3 regions of the Saccharococcus thermophilus genome follow, and region 1 is predicted to be linked to each of the others. Evidence: riboswitches for the same ligand, from Rfam matches in the RefSeq annotation. Region 1 holds a riboswitch; each other region holds the start of a gene.

Region 1 (4,783 bases):
TTAACTGGCGCGCTTCCCCGCCATCTGTCGGAAGAAGCCAAATTTGTGTTTTGTCGGAGCGGTTGGAAAGAAACGCGATCGTTTTTCCATCCGGGGACCAACGCGGGAAAGCGTCTTTTCCTTTTCCAAACGTCCATTGTTTTACTTTGCCATCCGCTAATGTCAAGAGAAAAAGATGAGAGCGATATTCCTGCTCGTCATCAATCGTTTTTTGTACAAAGATAACTTTCTCGCCATCTGGGGAGAATTGAGGGTCGCTCACAAAGCGGATGCGAAACAAATCTTCTGAGGTGATGCCGCGCAATTTTTTCTTTGCATTCTGTAAATTCATCCAACCCACTTCCTTCATTAAAAATTTTTCTATAGTATTTCGATAAATGAATTACCTTTCCCTCTAAAACTTGGTAAAATAACGGCAATGATCATGTCACGACGAAAGGGGGGAGATGGCGAAATTGCTATTGATGTCAGCTGGCTTTTATAGTGAACGAATGAAAACAGCGTTTATCCGCTTATGCGATCAGAACTTTGACAAGATGAAAACGGCTATTATCACAACTGCTGCTGAACAAAAATCAAACAATCGCTTTGCTAGAAAGGCGAAAGAAGATTTTCAGTCGATGGGGATTCAGCCCGTTGATTTTATCGATGTGGAGGCAATGGTGATTGATGGGGAGGAAAAGAGAAAAATATAAAAACGAACGTCCGCGGCTTTCGGACGTTCGTTTTCGTTATGCCGACATTTTTTGTTTTTCTGCTGTTTGCTGTGCCGCTTTTTTCACTAGCGGGTAGAAGAAAATGCCGCTTAAAAGCAGGACAACCCCAAGCATAAACGTTTTGATATCGGCGGTGCCGGCGATGATGACCCAGACGGAATAAATGGTAGCCAGAGCGGCAACGATTCCATCGATCATGCGGCCCTGTGCCGCACCCTTGTATGTTTCGCCGGTCAGCGTCAGCTTTAATTGGAAGACAGAAGCGATAAAATATGGGACGAGATACGCTAATGTCGCGATGTAAATGACAAAGTCAAACGCCGCTGACATCGAGTTGGAAACCGTCGAAAAAATAAAGATTTGCGCCAATCCATTCGAAAGAACTAAAGAAAAGCTTGGTACTTTCTTTTTGTTTTCCTTTAAAAATGCTGGAATAAACAAACCTTGTTTTGCCGCCTGATACGGTACTTCGGCGCTTAACAGCACCCAGCCAAGTGTCGAGCCGAGCAAGCTGATTAAGCCGAGTCCCGCAAGAACGTAGCCGCCGCTTGGGCCTAAAATCGCAACAATCGCATCAACAAGCGGTTTTTCCGAATGAATGAGTTCTTTTTGCGGCAATACTCCCATGACAAGCACACTAATGCCGATATAAATTGCAAGGGCAATCAACAAGCCAAGGATTGTTGCGCGTTTGACATCGGCTTGTTTGCGCGCGCGCGATGCAAACACAATCGCCGATTCGACGCCGATAAACGCCCACAATGTCGACACCGCCGCATTCTTGATTTGACTTAATAATCCAATCGAATGTCCTGCACCATCATAGCGCGGTGCAACAAACGAACCGATGTTGCTTTTGTCAAACGCAAATAAAGCAATGACGATGAATAGGAAAAATCCAAGCACTTTTGCCGCTGTAGCGAGAAAGTTCAGCTTTCCCGCACTTTCAATGCCGCGCAAAATGATGAAATGCATGCCCCAAAGCAACACTGTGCAAACGGTAAAGGTGAGGAAGTTTCCTAGTTTTACGTCAAGCGAACCGATCGTAAATAATGTTTGTTTGCTTGTTAAAATGGGGAAAAACGTCGATAAATAGCTGGCGAATGTCGTAATAATTGCCACGTTGCCGGCGAAGTTGCCGATCCAATATCCCCATGAGGACATAAAGCCAGATAGAATCGAGACGTTCGATCCTTTTGGAAACAATTCTTTTGCATAAATTTGCGGCCCACCGTTTAATTCCGGCTTGCGAATCGCCAAGTTGCCAAAGACAAGCGCCGTCATTAAGACGCCAGCGCCCGTTAACAGCCACGCGAAAATAACGCCGAGCGGGCTTGCCGCTTCCGCGAGCGAGCGCGGAAGCATAAAAATTCCTGAACCGACCATATTGCCAAAGACAAGCGCCGTTAATAGCCATAATCCTAGCTTTGGTTGCTGCATGAAAATGAGCTCCTTTCCTGTTGCTTTCTTTATCTCCAAAAAAAATACACCCTTGCGTTTTCAACGGGTGTAAAACATCCGTTTCCAACTGCCAATCGAAGCGCTCCACCGTTTTTAACGGCGGCAGTGCTGCTCTTGTTCAGATGCAGACTCAGCCTGCGGCGCCAGAGAACACCGCAAACTTCGGCAACGAACCTTTTCAGCGAAATTCGTCGACCCTCTGTATCTCCTTCCGCTTGCTATTGTTCATTGCGGCCTCTATCTCGGAGACATGACGAGAAAGAAAAAATATTCAATGGATGTCATTATTATACGAATTTCGACAAAGTTCGTCAACGAGCTTTTTTATTAGAAAAAAAGGATTTTCCGTGTGAGAATGGAATAGAATCTAAGATAAGGAAAGCAAGAGAAAAGGAAGGGATCGCATTGAAGTTTTCTGAGTTTCGTTACGAACGGCCGAATATCGAGAAGATGCAAGCATCATTTCAACAGGCGCTGCAATCGTTTCGCAAGGCAACGAGTGTCGAAGAGCAGCATGAAGCGATGAAAGAAATCAATCAGCTTCGCAATGATTTCAGCACGATGGCAAACATTTGCCATATCCGGCATACGATTGATACGAATGATGAATTTTATAAACAGGAACAAGATTTTTTTGATGAAACGGAACCAATTGTCAAAGGACTTGTGAACGATTACTACCGTGCGCTTGTTTCCTCGCCGTTTCGCGCGCAGCTGGAGGAAAAATGGGGAAAACAGTTGTTTGCGCTTGCCGAAACGCAGTTAAAAACATATTCGCCGGATATTGTGGAAGATTTGCAGCAAGAAAATAAACTGACGAGCGAGTATACAAAATTAATCGCTTCGGCGAAAATTTTCTTTGAAGGGGAAGAACGGACGCTCGCCCAGCTTCAACCGTTTGTCGAATCGCCGGACCGCGAGATGCGCAAGCGGGCGAGTGAGGCGCGTTTTGCCTTTTTCCAAGAACATGAGCAAAAGCTTGATGAAATTTACGATCAGCTTGTGAAAGTGCGCACTGCCATCGCTCGAAAACTTGGCTTTAAAAATTTCGTGGAACTCGGCTATGCACGTCTTGGACGAACCGATTACAACGCCGAGATGGTCGCGAAATTCCGCAAGCAAGTGGAAGGGTATATCGTTCCCATTGCCGTGAAGCTGCGCGAGCGGCAGCGGAAACGCATCGGCGTCGAGAAGCTGAAATATTATGATGAAGCGTTTGTGTTCCCAACCGGCAACCCGACGCCAAAAGGGGATGCAGACTGGATTATCGAAAACGGGAAAAAGATGTATGAAGAACTGTCGCCGGAAACGGGAGAATTTTTCCGTTACATGATAGAAAATGAGCTGATGGATTTGATCGCGAAAAAAGGAAAAGCGAGCGGCGGCTATTGCACCTATATCGAAAATTATAAAGCGCCATTTATTTTCTCCAACTTTACCGGCACATCGGGAGATATTGATGTGCTCACCCATGAAGCGGGGCACGCGTTTCAAGTGTATGAAAGCCGCCATTACGAAATTCCGGAATACAACTGGCCAACGTTAGAAGCATGCGAAATTCATTCGATGAGCATGGAATTTTTCACCTGGCCGTGGATGGAACTGTTTTTCCAGGAAGACGCAGAAAAATATCGGTTTTATCATTTAAGCGATGCACTCTTATTTTTGCCGTACGGCGTGGCGGTCGACGAATTCCAGCATTTCGTCTATGAAAACCCGAACGCAACGCCAGAGGAGCGGAAACAAGCGTGGAGGAAAATCGAACGGAAATATATGCCGACACGAGACTATGACGGCAACGCTTATTTAGAGCGCGGCGGCTTTTGGCAGCGGCAAGCCCATATTTACACAGACGCATTTTACTACATTGACTACACGCTCGCGCAAATTTGCGCGTTCCAATTTTGGAAACGTTCGCGTGAAAACTATGAAGAGGCGTGGAACGACTATTTAACTTTATGCCGTCAAGGCGGAAGCAAGCCGTTTACCGAATTGGTCCGCGTCGCTAACCTTGTTTCGCCGTTTGAAGACGGCTGCGTCCAATCGGTAGTCGGTGAGATTGAGGGATGGCTGAATAGCATCGATGACAAACAACTTTAACAACAAAAAAGGAAGAAGTCAACGAAGGATTTCTTCCTTTTTTGTTGAATGGAATAGTTTTAGTTTTTCAAAGAAGGGAGAACAACGAAATGTATGTGGGGTTATTTCCGGCGGCAAAAACCGCGCCACACAGGGAAAAGAAGCGGAGTATGAAGGAGAAATATACGCGGTTTATTTGTTGAAAGAAGTCCAAGGGAAAGGATACGGAACGAAGCTTGTCAAAGCGCTAGTCGATGATTTTCAACATAAGCGGATTCGTTCTATGGTTGTGTGGGTGCTTGCCGATAATCCGTCGCGCCTGTTTTACGAGCGGCTAGGAGGCGAGAAAATCGCAGAGGAGGTTGTCGATATTGGTGGGAAAAAGCTGGTGGAATGGTGCTATGGATGGAAAAGCATCGAATATTTCGCATAAATAAGTAGCTGCCTAGGCGAAAGGCAGCTTAAAAAAAATATGTAATGAGTGATTACTTACTTTAAAATATAATTGGTATCGTGTAAAATATAAG
Region 2 (4,783 bases), 1.1 Mb from region 1:
ACATTATCAATATACGGGCGGAGAAAGTGGCCAAACACGACGAGGAGCATTAATACGCATTTTGCGTTGTCAAAGTAATAATCGCGCTCGCTCATAGTGTCTTCCTCCTTTCTTATTTATACCACTTCGAATGATACTTTTTCTTTTTTGAGGGGTCAATAGTATATCAATTTTTGGAAAGGTGTGACATTTTGATGATATATAGGGAAGAAGAACGCGAAACGACCGATATGACCCAGTTATTAGAAGTAATTAACGCGAAAGGGGACGAAGGAGAACTTGAACCAATTACATGTAATGACGAATTGTTTTGGAAAGGAGTACGTGCGTTAGCGGAAGATAGCGCCAAAGCGGACGAAGAAGGGAGGGAATATCGTAATGGAAGTCATACGCGCCAAACAAATCGCTGAATCGGGAAAAATCGTGCCAGTCACATACGAGGGGCAGCAGGTAATGATTCAACACGTGGATGAAGAACGGGAAATGGCACGTATTTATATAAAAAATCGTCCAGAGAGTGAAATGGAAGTACCCGTTCGTCTTCTGCAAGAAGAATAGTCGTATCGAAAATGGCGCTTTCCGTTTTGGTATGGTATAATAATAGAAAAATGAATAAACATATGGAGTGAATCACATGAACATCGGGTTTGGAGAAATTGCTCTGATCGTTTTCTTCGCGTTGTTAATTTTTGGTCCAAAAAAATTGCCGGAATTAGGACAAGCGGTCGGAAAAACGTTGCGTGAATTTAAAAATGCAGCAAATGGAATGATCGATGATGAAAAGCAAAAAGAACAAAAGTAAGGACTTGGTCATACATACCAAGTCCTTATTTTTGTTCAAAATCGCATTCATGTAATGGAACGATTTTTGTTTTTTTCACAAACTTATACCCAAGCCAGACGATAATAAAGAGCGGTAGGCCAATATACGAAACAAGAACCCCGTACCAGTCAATCTTTCCGCCAATAAATGCTGGATAGTTTTGACCTAAAATAACAATAGTGCAAACAATGAACGCAAAAATAGGACCGAACGGGAACCATTTCGCTTTATACGGTAAATCATCGAGACTTTTCCCTTGAGCAATGTACGCTTTACGGAATCGATAATGGCTAATAGCAATACCTAGCCATGCAATAAATCCCGACATTCCGGAAGCGTTCAATAACCATGTATAAACGACACCGTCGCCAAAGAAAGAAGCTAAAAAGGCAAGCGTTCCTATTGATGAAGTGACAATAAGCGCATTCACCGGAACTCCACGTTTATCCAATTTCGCTAAAAATTTTGGTGCTTTCCCTTCACGGGCTAAATCCCAAAGCATGCGGGTTGATGCGTACATCCCAGAGTTACCTGCCGATAATACAGCAGTTAAAATGACAGCGTTTATTACGGAAGCGGCAAAGGCGATTCCAGCTTTATCGAATACAAGTGTAAACGGGCTAACCGTGACATCGTCATTAGCAAGCTTTCCATCTGTATAAGGAATTAGCAAGCCGATTGCCAAAATAGCTAATACATAGAATAGCAAAATGCGCCAAAACACGCTACGAATGGCGCGGGGAATGCTGTGTTCCGGATTTTCTGTTTCGCCAGCAGCAACTCCCAATAATTCCGTTCCTTGAAAGGAAAATCCCGCCGCCATAAAGATTCCTAACATAGCCATAAAACCGCCATGAAACGGGGCATCTCCAATGGTAAAGTTTTTGAAGCCAACCGCTTCACCACCCATGATTCCGAGAATCATCAGGAAGCTGACAATTAAAAATACGATAACCGTTACCACTTTAATAAGGGAAAACCAATATTCCGCCTCTCCAAATCCCTTTACGGATAAATAATTTAAAAGAAACATAATGACTAAGCAAAGCGCGCTCCATAAAAGCGACGGACTATGTGGAAACCAAAATTTCATAATCATCGTGACGGCTGATAGTTCCGCTGCAATTGTAATCGCCCAGTTGTACCAATAATTCCATCCTAATGCAAATCCTAACGCAGGATCAACGAATTTTGTCGCATACGTGCTAAAAGATCCAGAAACAGGCATGTACGCAGCCATTTCCGCAAGGCTTGTCATTAAAAAGTACACCATAACGCCAACAGCGATATATGCCACAAGTGCTCCGCCGGGTCCTGCTGTATGCACCGCTCCGCCGCTGGCTAAAAATAAACCTGTACCGATCGTTCCACCGAGGGAAATCATCGTTAAATGGCGTGTTTTTAGTTTTCGCCGCAGTCCACCCTCAGAAAGAGAAGCAGAAGAAGTAACCATTGTTTTTGTTGCTGTTTCCATTAACAACTCGCTCCTTTATACAAATAAGTTAAAAAACGAAAGATGTTTATGCCCTTTTTACATAAATAAAAAAGCCGTCGAAGGAGATTCGACGGCAGTGTTGAAATAGCTGCATACCATCAACTCTCCCATGAAGATAGCGCTCCATACCCGCAGACTATGCAGGCATGACAGTGTTGCCCCTATTCGGTGACAACCCCAGCCTGAGCACCCAGAGAAATGCCCAGACTTCGGCAGCTTTTCCTTTCCGGTAAAGTCTTTGACGTGCTCTGCGTCTCGTTTACCGTACTCATAAAAGCCGCGACCTCTACTTCAAGGGTCGAATGAGCGTCATATTCAATTATACTAATATATTAATATATTCCATATTATAATCCATTATTGTAATTATAGCAATAGAAAATAAGAGACAAGTCTTTGAAAGTGTCACCATATAATAACTATATCGAAGTTTTTGGCTAGCGCACCAAGTTTGATTGAAGCAAGCCGGAGGACAATGGGGTGGCGCTCTGATGTTAAAAAAATTGGCTATTACGATTATTGGGAGTATTTTTCTCGCAATCGGCATTAATGTTTTTTTAGTTCCTCACCATTTGTTAGATGGGGGAATCATTGGAATTGGTTTAATCGTCAAATATATTTGGCATGTAAAAGCGGGGCTGACGATTATTTTATTGAGCATTCCCCTTTATATTATGGCCTGGTTTTACTATCGCCCATTTTTTTATAACAGCCTTCACGGTTTATTGTTTTCTTCTCTAATGATTGATATGTTTTCTGGGCTGCGCGGCATTATTGTGATTGATCCAATCGCTAGCTCGATTATTGGAGGGGCTTTGGTGGGCACTGGAATTGGGATGATGCTGCGGGAAGAGACGAGTACGGGAGGAACGGACTTATTAGCGCAATTTATTGCGAGAATGACCAATTGGAATGTAGGGATCATTATTTTTCTGATGGATACGCTCATTATTACGATTGGGAGTTATGTTATCGATTCTACATCGTTTCTTTATTCACTCGTTGTCGTCACCGTAGTGGGGATGGTGACAACACTGCTGACGCACACGAAAGGATGGAGACATTACGTACTGTAACAATCCCCATCCATATGGCTATCGCCAGCGGCTGGCTAATTCCAACGCGCGATAGACGTTGATTAAACCATATCCGTAATACGGATCTTTGCCGTTGTTCTCAAGATCGGTAGCAGTGTTGATAATAATTTGTTTTACATCATCATTCGTCAGGTGCGGATTGATGGAGCGGATGAGACCGGCTAATGCCGTGACGTGCGGGGCAGCCATCGATGTCCCGGAAAGAGCTGCGTAACGATGTTGCGAAAACGTGCTCGCAATATTAGTCCCAGGCGCCACTACATCTAAATAATTTCCGTAATTGGAATAAGTGGCAAAAGAAAGATCAGGATTCACTGCGCCGACGCTGATCACTTCCGGATAGGCGGCGGGAAAGCTAGGCTGGGAAGTACTGTCATTTCCTGAAGCGGCAACGAGTACAACATCGTGGCTATAAGCATAGCGAATCGCTTCTTCCAATACGGTCGAAGGCTGATAATTGCCGAGGCTTAAGTTGATCACTTTTGCCCCATGGTCGACTGCCCAGCGGATTCCTTTCGCAACGTCAAAACTTGTGCCATAGCCGTCGGCGTTTAATGCCTTGATGGGCATCACCCGGTTAAACCATGTGATGCCGGCAACCCCTTCATGGTTGTTTGGCTCCGAGGCGATAATGCCTGCGACGTGTGTGCCGTGGCCGTTGTCATCTTCCGGAATATTATTTTCAGCAAGAACGTTATAGCCTGTTTGAAGGCGATGGACGAGATCTGGATGATTCAAATCGACCCCGCTGTCAATAACGGCAATGGTAACGCTTTTTTTTCCACGTGATAACGTCCAGCCCGCTTCGGTGTCAATCACTGGCAAGTTCCATTGATAACGCGAATAAAGCAAATCGTTTGGGATTTCATTTTGCAAATAAATATAGTTTGGCTCGCAGTAAGCGACAGAAGGGATGGATTGAAAATATTCACATAATTCATGATAAGCTTTCGTCGAGGAACGAAAGATAAAAAAGTGATCAAAATGGTCGACTAATTTTCCGTCAATCGTCCGTTCCATTTGTTTGATCTCGCGGGGAGACGGAAGCGTTTGAAAACGGACGGTGATTTCATGATTAAAATAATGGCTTTTATCTCGGCTATTATGATGAATTTTGATAATTTTTGGATGATGGTTTAGCTTATGTTTCAGTTTTTCGCCCATTGCCAAACTGTCCAACGTAACGACCGTTGGATGGGAACGAGGCGTCGTTGTCATATAAGGGGCCGGTTTCGGTCTTAGCTGATTTGTTTCTTCATGATGGACTGTCGGACGATATGTCTTCATGATTGCTGTGATCATCACAAAAAGAATGCCAACTCCAGTCGTGATAGCGAAAAGAGTTCGTTTATTCATCTATATGTCACC
Region 3 (4,783 bases), 370 kb from region 1:
GTTGTACTAAAAAGACTCCTACTGGAATGACTCCTAACAGCGAATGAAGCCGACGGTAATAAAATTCGCGATTTCCTGCCATATGTAAACCCCCTTTAACGAATAACAGTGAAAAAATCGTGTGCTCCCCATCCACAATGAGTGAAATGTAACGGCTTCCATTTCCATGAATCATTGTGTCACATTCATTGTACCCCCACATTGTACAAGCGTCAAGAAAACAAATTCATAAAATGTTCAAACATTTTCATATGAAAATCGCAACGAAAAACAACGAGAAAGATAATGCACGTCCCCTTCTATTTCGCTATAATGATGAATGGATAGAAAGAGGGGAATCATGTGAAACTGCCAACGCTAGAAGAACAATATAAGGCATTAGAAGACATTTCTATTTCCGCGTTCGGCGCGGAACTTCTCCGGCAAGTTGTCCTTCCGGAATTGCTGGGAAAAGAAACGGCCAGCATTTTATATTGGGCCGGAAAAAGTTTAGCGCGCCATTACCCGCTCGCGACATTGTCCGATGTGATCACTTTTTTTGAAAAGGCCGGATGGGGAACGCTTTCTGTTGTCGAAGAACACAAAGATGAACTTCACGTCGAACTGTCCGGCACCATTATTGCCGCGCGGCTTGCTCTTCATGAGCATTGCACCTTCCAGTTAGAAGCAGGTTTTCTTGCCCAGCAAATTGAGCAACAAAAGCGCTTTGTCACCGAAGCGTTCGAACAACAAAAAAAGCGGGAAAATAAAGTGCTTATCATCATTAAATGGGACCTTAAACAGGAGATAGAATAATGAAAGAAGCCTGTCCGGAGCAGGCTTCTTTCATTTTATGCGCGCGCTGCCGCTGCTTCTTCGGCAAGCCCAAACGCTTCATGGAGCGCTTCGACTGCTCGAACCATATTTTTCTCATCGATGACAGTAGAAATTTTAATTTCCGACGTGCTAACCATTTTGATTTCAATATTCTGGCCCGCTAGCACTTCAAACATGCGCGCCGCCACTCCCGGATTCGAAATCATGCCGGAACCGACGATCGATACTTTGGCCAATCCGCTTTCATATTGTACGTTTACCCCTTCAAGCGATTGCAACACTTGAAGCGTTTCCGGCAAATCCTCCGTGCGAATCGAAAAAGAAACAGACGTAGTGTCTGCCTTCTCCGCGCTTTGAATGATGATGTCCACATTAATGCCGCGCTTTGCGAGTGCCGTAAAAATAGTCGGCAATGCATGTAAGCTGTTTCCAATTCCATTTACTGTAATTCGAGTAACTTGATCTTCAAAAGCGATTCCCCGTACGATTAAATGCTGTTCCATCGAAACTTCCCCTTTCACGATTGTGCCACTTTCATTTTCCATACTTGAGCGCACCTCAAGCAGCACTTCATAGTTTTTCGCAAATTCCACCGCGCGCGGGTGCAGCACCCCCGCTCCTAAATTAGCTAATTCTAGCATTTCATCATAGGAAATTTCTTTTATTTTCCGTGCTGTCTTTACGTAGCGCGGGTCGGTCGTAAACACGCCAGTTACATCCGTGTAAATATCACACTTATCCGCTTTTAACGCCGCCGCCAGCGCCACCGCCGTCGTATCGGAACCGCCGCGACCGAGCGTCGTGATTTCCCCTGTTTCCGTCACCCCTTGAAATCCGGCGACAATGACAATGGCCCCTTCACCAAGATGCTTGCAGATTCTTGCCGTATCGATACCCGTAATGCGGGCGTTTCCGTGCATTTCTTCCGTTGTAATCCCGGCCTGCCATCCCGTTAATGAAATAGCTTTATATCCCTTTTCATGCAATGCCATGGCAAGAAGGGCAATGCTCACTTGTTCCCCAGTTGCAAGCAGCATATCCATTTCCCGCTTGCTCGGCTGTGCGGAAATTTGTTTGGCCAGATCGACAAGTTTATCGGTTGTCTTCCCCATAGCCGAAACAACAACGACAACTTTATTTCCTTTTTCAACCTCCTCTATTACGCGATTAGCGACATGTTGAATTCTTTCGGTGGAACCGACGGACGTTCCACCAAATTTTTGTACGATGATTCCCATTACGTTTCACCCTTTTGCCTATTGTTTATAAATAAAAAACAGCAATGAGAGAAATCTCATTGCTGTGCATCACGAACACGAAAAAAGCGAATTCGCCTCGCACAGTGAGATAGCTCTCCAAGATGAATCACATCTTGACAGTCCTACATTTCTTAAACGCAGGACCAGCGGAAAAAGCAATGAGACTTTTTCCACTTCGGCGACGCTCCCCTTTCCACATCCGTCATCGGAACTCATTTTCCTCCGGATGTGTACTCTTGAAGTTCGCACCTCTATCTTCACTTCGGCGTTTGAAAGTGTATAAATATGAAATTTATTGCAATCATATCAAACTTTCATGTTGTTGACAATATTATTCTCGCAATTTCTCATAAATTTTTTCGGCAACGGAGCGCGGAATGTTTGCTTGTTGCAATTCTTCCACCGTTGCTTCTTTCATGTTTTTAATGGATCCGAAATGCTTCAATAATGCTTTTTTCCGCTTTTCCCCAACTCCAGGAATATCATCTAACACAGAGTGAAACATCGTTTTTCCGCGCGTTTGCCGATGAAATGTAACCGCAAACCGATGCACCTCATCTTGAATGCGCTGCAATAAATAAAACTCTTGGCTGTTTCGTTCTAATGGAACGATTTGCGGAGGATTCCCCATGATTAGCTCGGATGTGCGATGCTTGTCGTCTTTTGCAAGCCCAGCGAGCGGAATATCAAGTCCTAATTCGTTTTCAAGCACATCCCTTACCGCAGCTAAATGCCCTTTTCCTCCGTCAATAATAATCAAATCAGGAAGCGGAAGACCTTCTTTTAGCACGCGAGTATAGCGCCTTCTTACCACTTCGCGCATCGATTCATAGTCATCCGGTCCTTCTACCGTTTTGATTTTATATTTGCGGTACTCTTTTTTCTCCGGTTTTCCATCGATAAAGACAACCATCGCCGAAACAGGATCGGTGCCATGAATGTTGGAATTGTCAAACGCCTCAATACGGTGTGGCACAGGTATTCCCAATATTTTCCCTAAGTTTTCTACCGCTTTAATCGTTCGCTCTTCGTCCCGCTCGATTAAATAAAATTTTTCTTTCAACGCAATTGCCGCGTTTTTATTGGCCAAATCAACAAGTTCTTTTTTCTTTCCCCTTTTCGGCTGAACAACCGTTACTTCCAGCAGCTGCTCGGCAAGCTCGCCGTCAATGTCAGCAGGCAAAATGACTTCTTTCGGCTTAAAGTGGTTCGCTTTTGTATAAAACTGTCCCAAAAACGTCAGCAATTCCTCATCTGGGTCTTGATACATCGGAAACATCGATGCATCGCGCTCAATCAGCTTGCCTTGACGAATGAAAAATACTTGTACGCACATCCATCCTTTGTCATAGGCATAACCGAACACATCGCGATCAACGAAATCGTTCATGGTCATCTTCTGCTTTTCCATCGTTGCTTCAATATGGGCAATTAGATCGCGGTATTCTTTCGCCCGCTCAAATTCGAGCGCTTCGGCTGCTTTCATCATCTTTTTCGTGAGCTCTTCTTTTACTTCTTTATACCCACCGTTTAAAAAGCGAACGATTTGTTCGACAATTTCTTTATTTTGCTGTTCGGACACCGGATGCACGCACGGCGCTAGACATTGTCCCATATGGTAATATAAACAAACTCGGTTCGGCATGGTTGAACATTTGCGCAGCGGATAAATGCGGTCTAACAGTTTCTTCGTTTCATTTGCCGCCTGTACATGCGGATACGGTCCAAAATATTTTCCACCATCTTTTTTCACTTTTCGTGTAATGATTAGGCGAGGATGCTGCTCCGCGGTAATCTTGATAAACGGATAACTATTGTCGCCCTTGAGCATCACATTATATTTCGGATCGTACTTTTTAATTAAGTTCATTTCCAAAATGAGCGCTTCGATGTTCGAAGAAGTGACAATATATTCGAAATCGGCAATTTCGTTGACAAGCCGCAGCGTTTTTCCGTCATGCGTGCCGGTAAAATAGGAACGCACACGGTTTTTCAGCACTTTTGCTTTGCCAACGTATATTACTGTGCCGTTTTTATCCTTCATCAAATAACATCCCGGCTGCTCCGGAAGCACGGCTAATTTTTCTTTTAAGTGATCATGCATCATAATCACTCCATCAAGTTAATTCATCCATTCATACAGCGTAATGTTTCCGTACACTGGATCTGCCAGCGTGCTGGAACGATATGTTTTCACCCTCCGCAAATGGCCGGCAAGGGGAACTCCTCGCGCCCGAAATCCTTTCACAACATGGCCAGTCATATAAATTTTAGCATGTTGATAGTTCTCTTTGTCTTGTAAAAAAAATGAAAAGTGCAAAACGTCCTTATGGGGAAAATCCACATCTAAGTATTGTAGCACACGCGTTTCTTCCCATGTGTACAGAACGAATTTCTCTTTGCTGTTTTGTAAATCATACGCTAACTGATAGGTTGCCGGCAACTGTAATGCTTGCTCGCGCATATGCCATGTCCCCGTTACGAATTGCACGGCTAACACCACCATCGCTAGGCTCCATCGGTACATAGACATATGATTGCGGACAAAGCAAATCCAGCCATACAACAAAACAAGATGAACAAGCGGGAGAATGTGCCGCGGTTTCTCAATATTTTGCGCAAATAACACCCAAAGAAAATAAACAAATCCAGAAACAAGAAGCCAGCTCGGAAACGGGGATTTCCTTGACCGCCATATCGCCGTCCAT

What was found. A riboswitch is a leader RNA that binds a small molecule or an ion and turns the genes downstream of it on or off. The one in region 1 is predicted to bind lysine.
Region 2: linked by a shared signal. The riboswitch ahead of BDD39_RS07275 (amino acid permease) and the one ahead of BDD39_RS12935 (amino acid permease) in region 1 are both predicted to bind lysine.
Region 3: linked by a shared signal. The riboswitch ahead of BDD39_RS11030 (aspartate kinase) and the one ahead of BDD39_RS12935 (amino acid permease) in region 1 are both predicted to bind lysine.

The regions. Positions count from the first base shown of each region.
Region 1 is NZ_JAASRS010000001.1:2,486,235-2,491,017, reverse strand. Features, by position in the region: gene BDD39_RS12945 (S9 family peptidase) at 1-331, opposite strand, end outside; gene BDD39_RS12940 (hypothetical protein) at 447-695, shown strand; gene BDD39_RS12935 (amino acid permease) at 732-2,156, opposite strand; lysine riboswitch at 2,248-2,425, opposite strand; gene BDD39_RS12930 (M3 family oligoendopeptidase) at 2,583-4,277, shown strand; gene BDD39_RS12925 (GNAT family N-acetyltransferase) at 4,261-4,689, shown strand.
Region 2 is NZ_JAASRS010000001.1:1,406,066-1,410,848, reverse strand. Features, by position in the region: partial or broken gene BDD39_RS07295 (acyltransferase family protein) at 1-95, opposite strand, end outside; gene BDD39_RS07290 (hypothetical protein) at 195-410, shown strand; gene BDD39_RS07285 (H-type small acid-soluble spore protein) at 379-558, shown strand; gene BDD39_RS07280 (twin-arginine translocase TatA/TatE family subunit) at 635-802, shown strand; gene BDD39_RS07275 (amino acid permease) at 828-2,297, opposite strand; lysine riboswitch at 2,427-2,615, opposite strand; gene BDD39_RS07270 (YitT family protein) at 2,810-3,394, shown strand; gene BDD39_RS07265 (S8 family peptidase) at 3,413-4,771, opposite strand.
Region 3 is NZ_JAASRS010000001.1:2,117,487-2,122,269, forward strand. Features, by position in the region: gene BDD39_RS11020 (succinate dehydrogenase cytochrome b558 subunit) at 1-82, opposite strand, end outside; gene BDD39_RS11025 (DUF2507 domain-containing protein) at 343-795, shown strand; gene BDD39_RS11030 (aspartate kinase) at 831-2,054, opposite strand; lysine riboswitch at 2,157-2,337, opposite strand; gene uvrC (excinuclease ABC subunit UvrC) at 2,407-4,179, opposite strand; gene BDD39_RS16445 (hypothetical protein) at 4,198-4,783, opposite strand, start outside.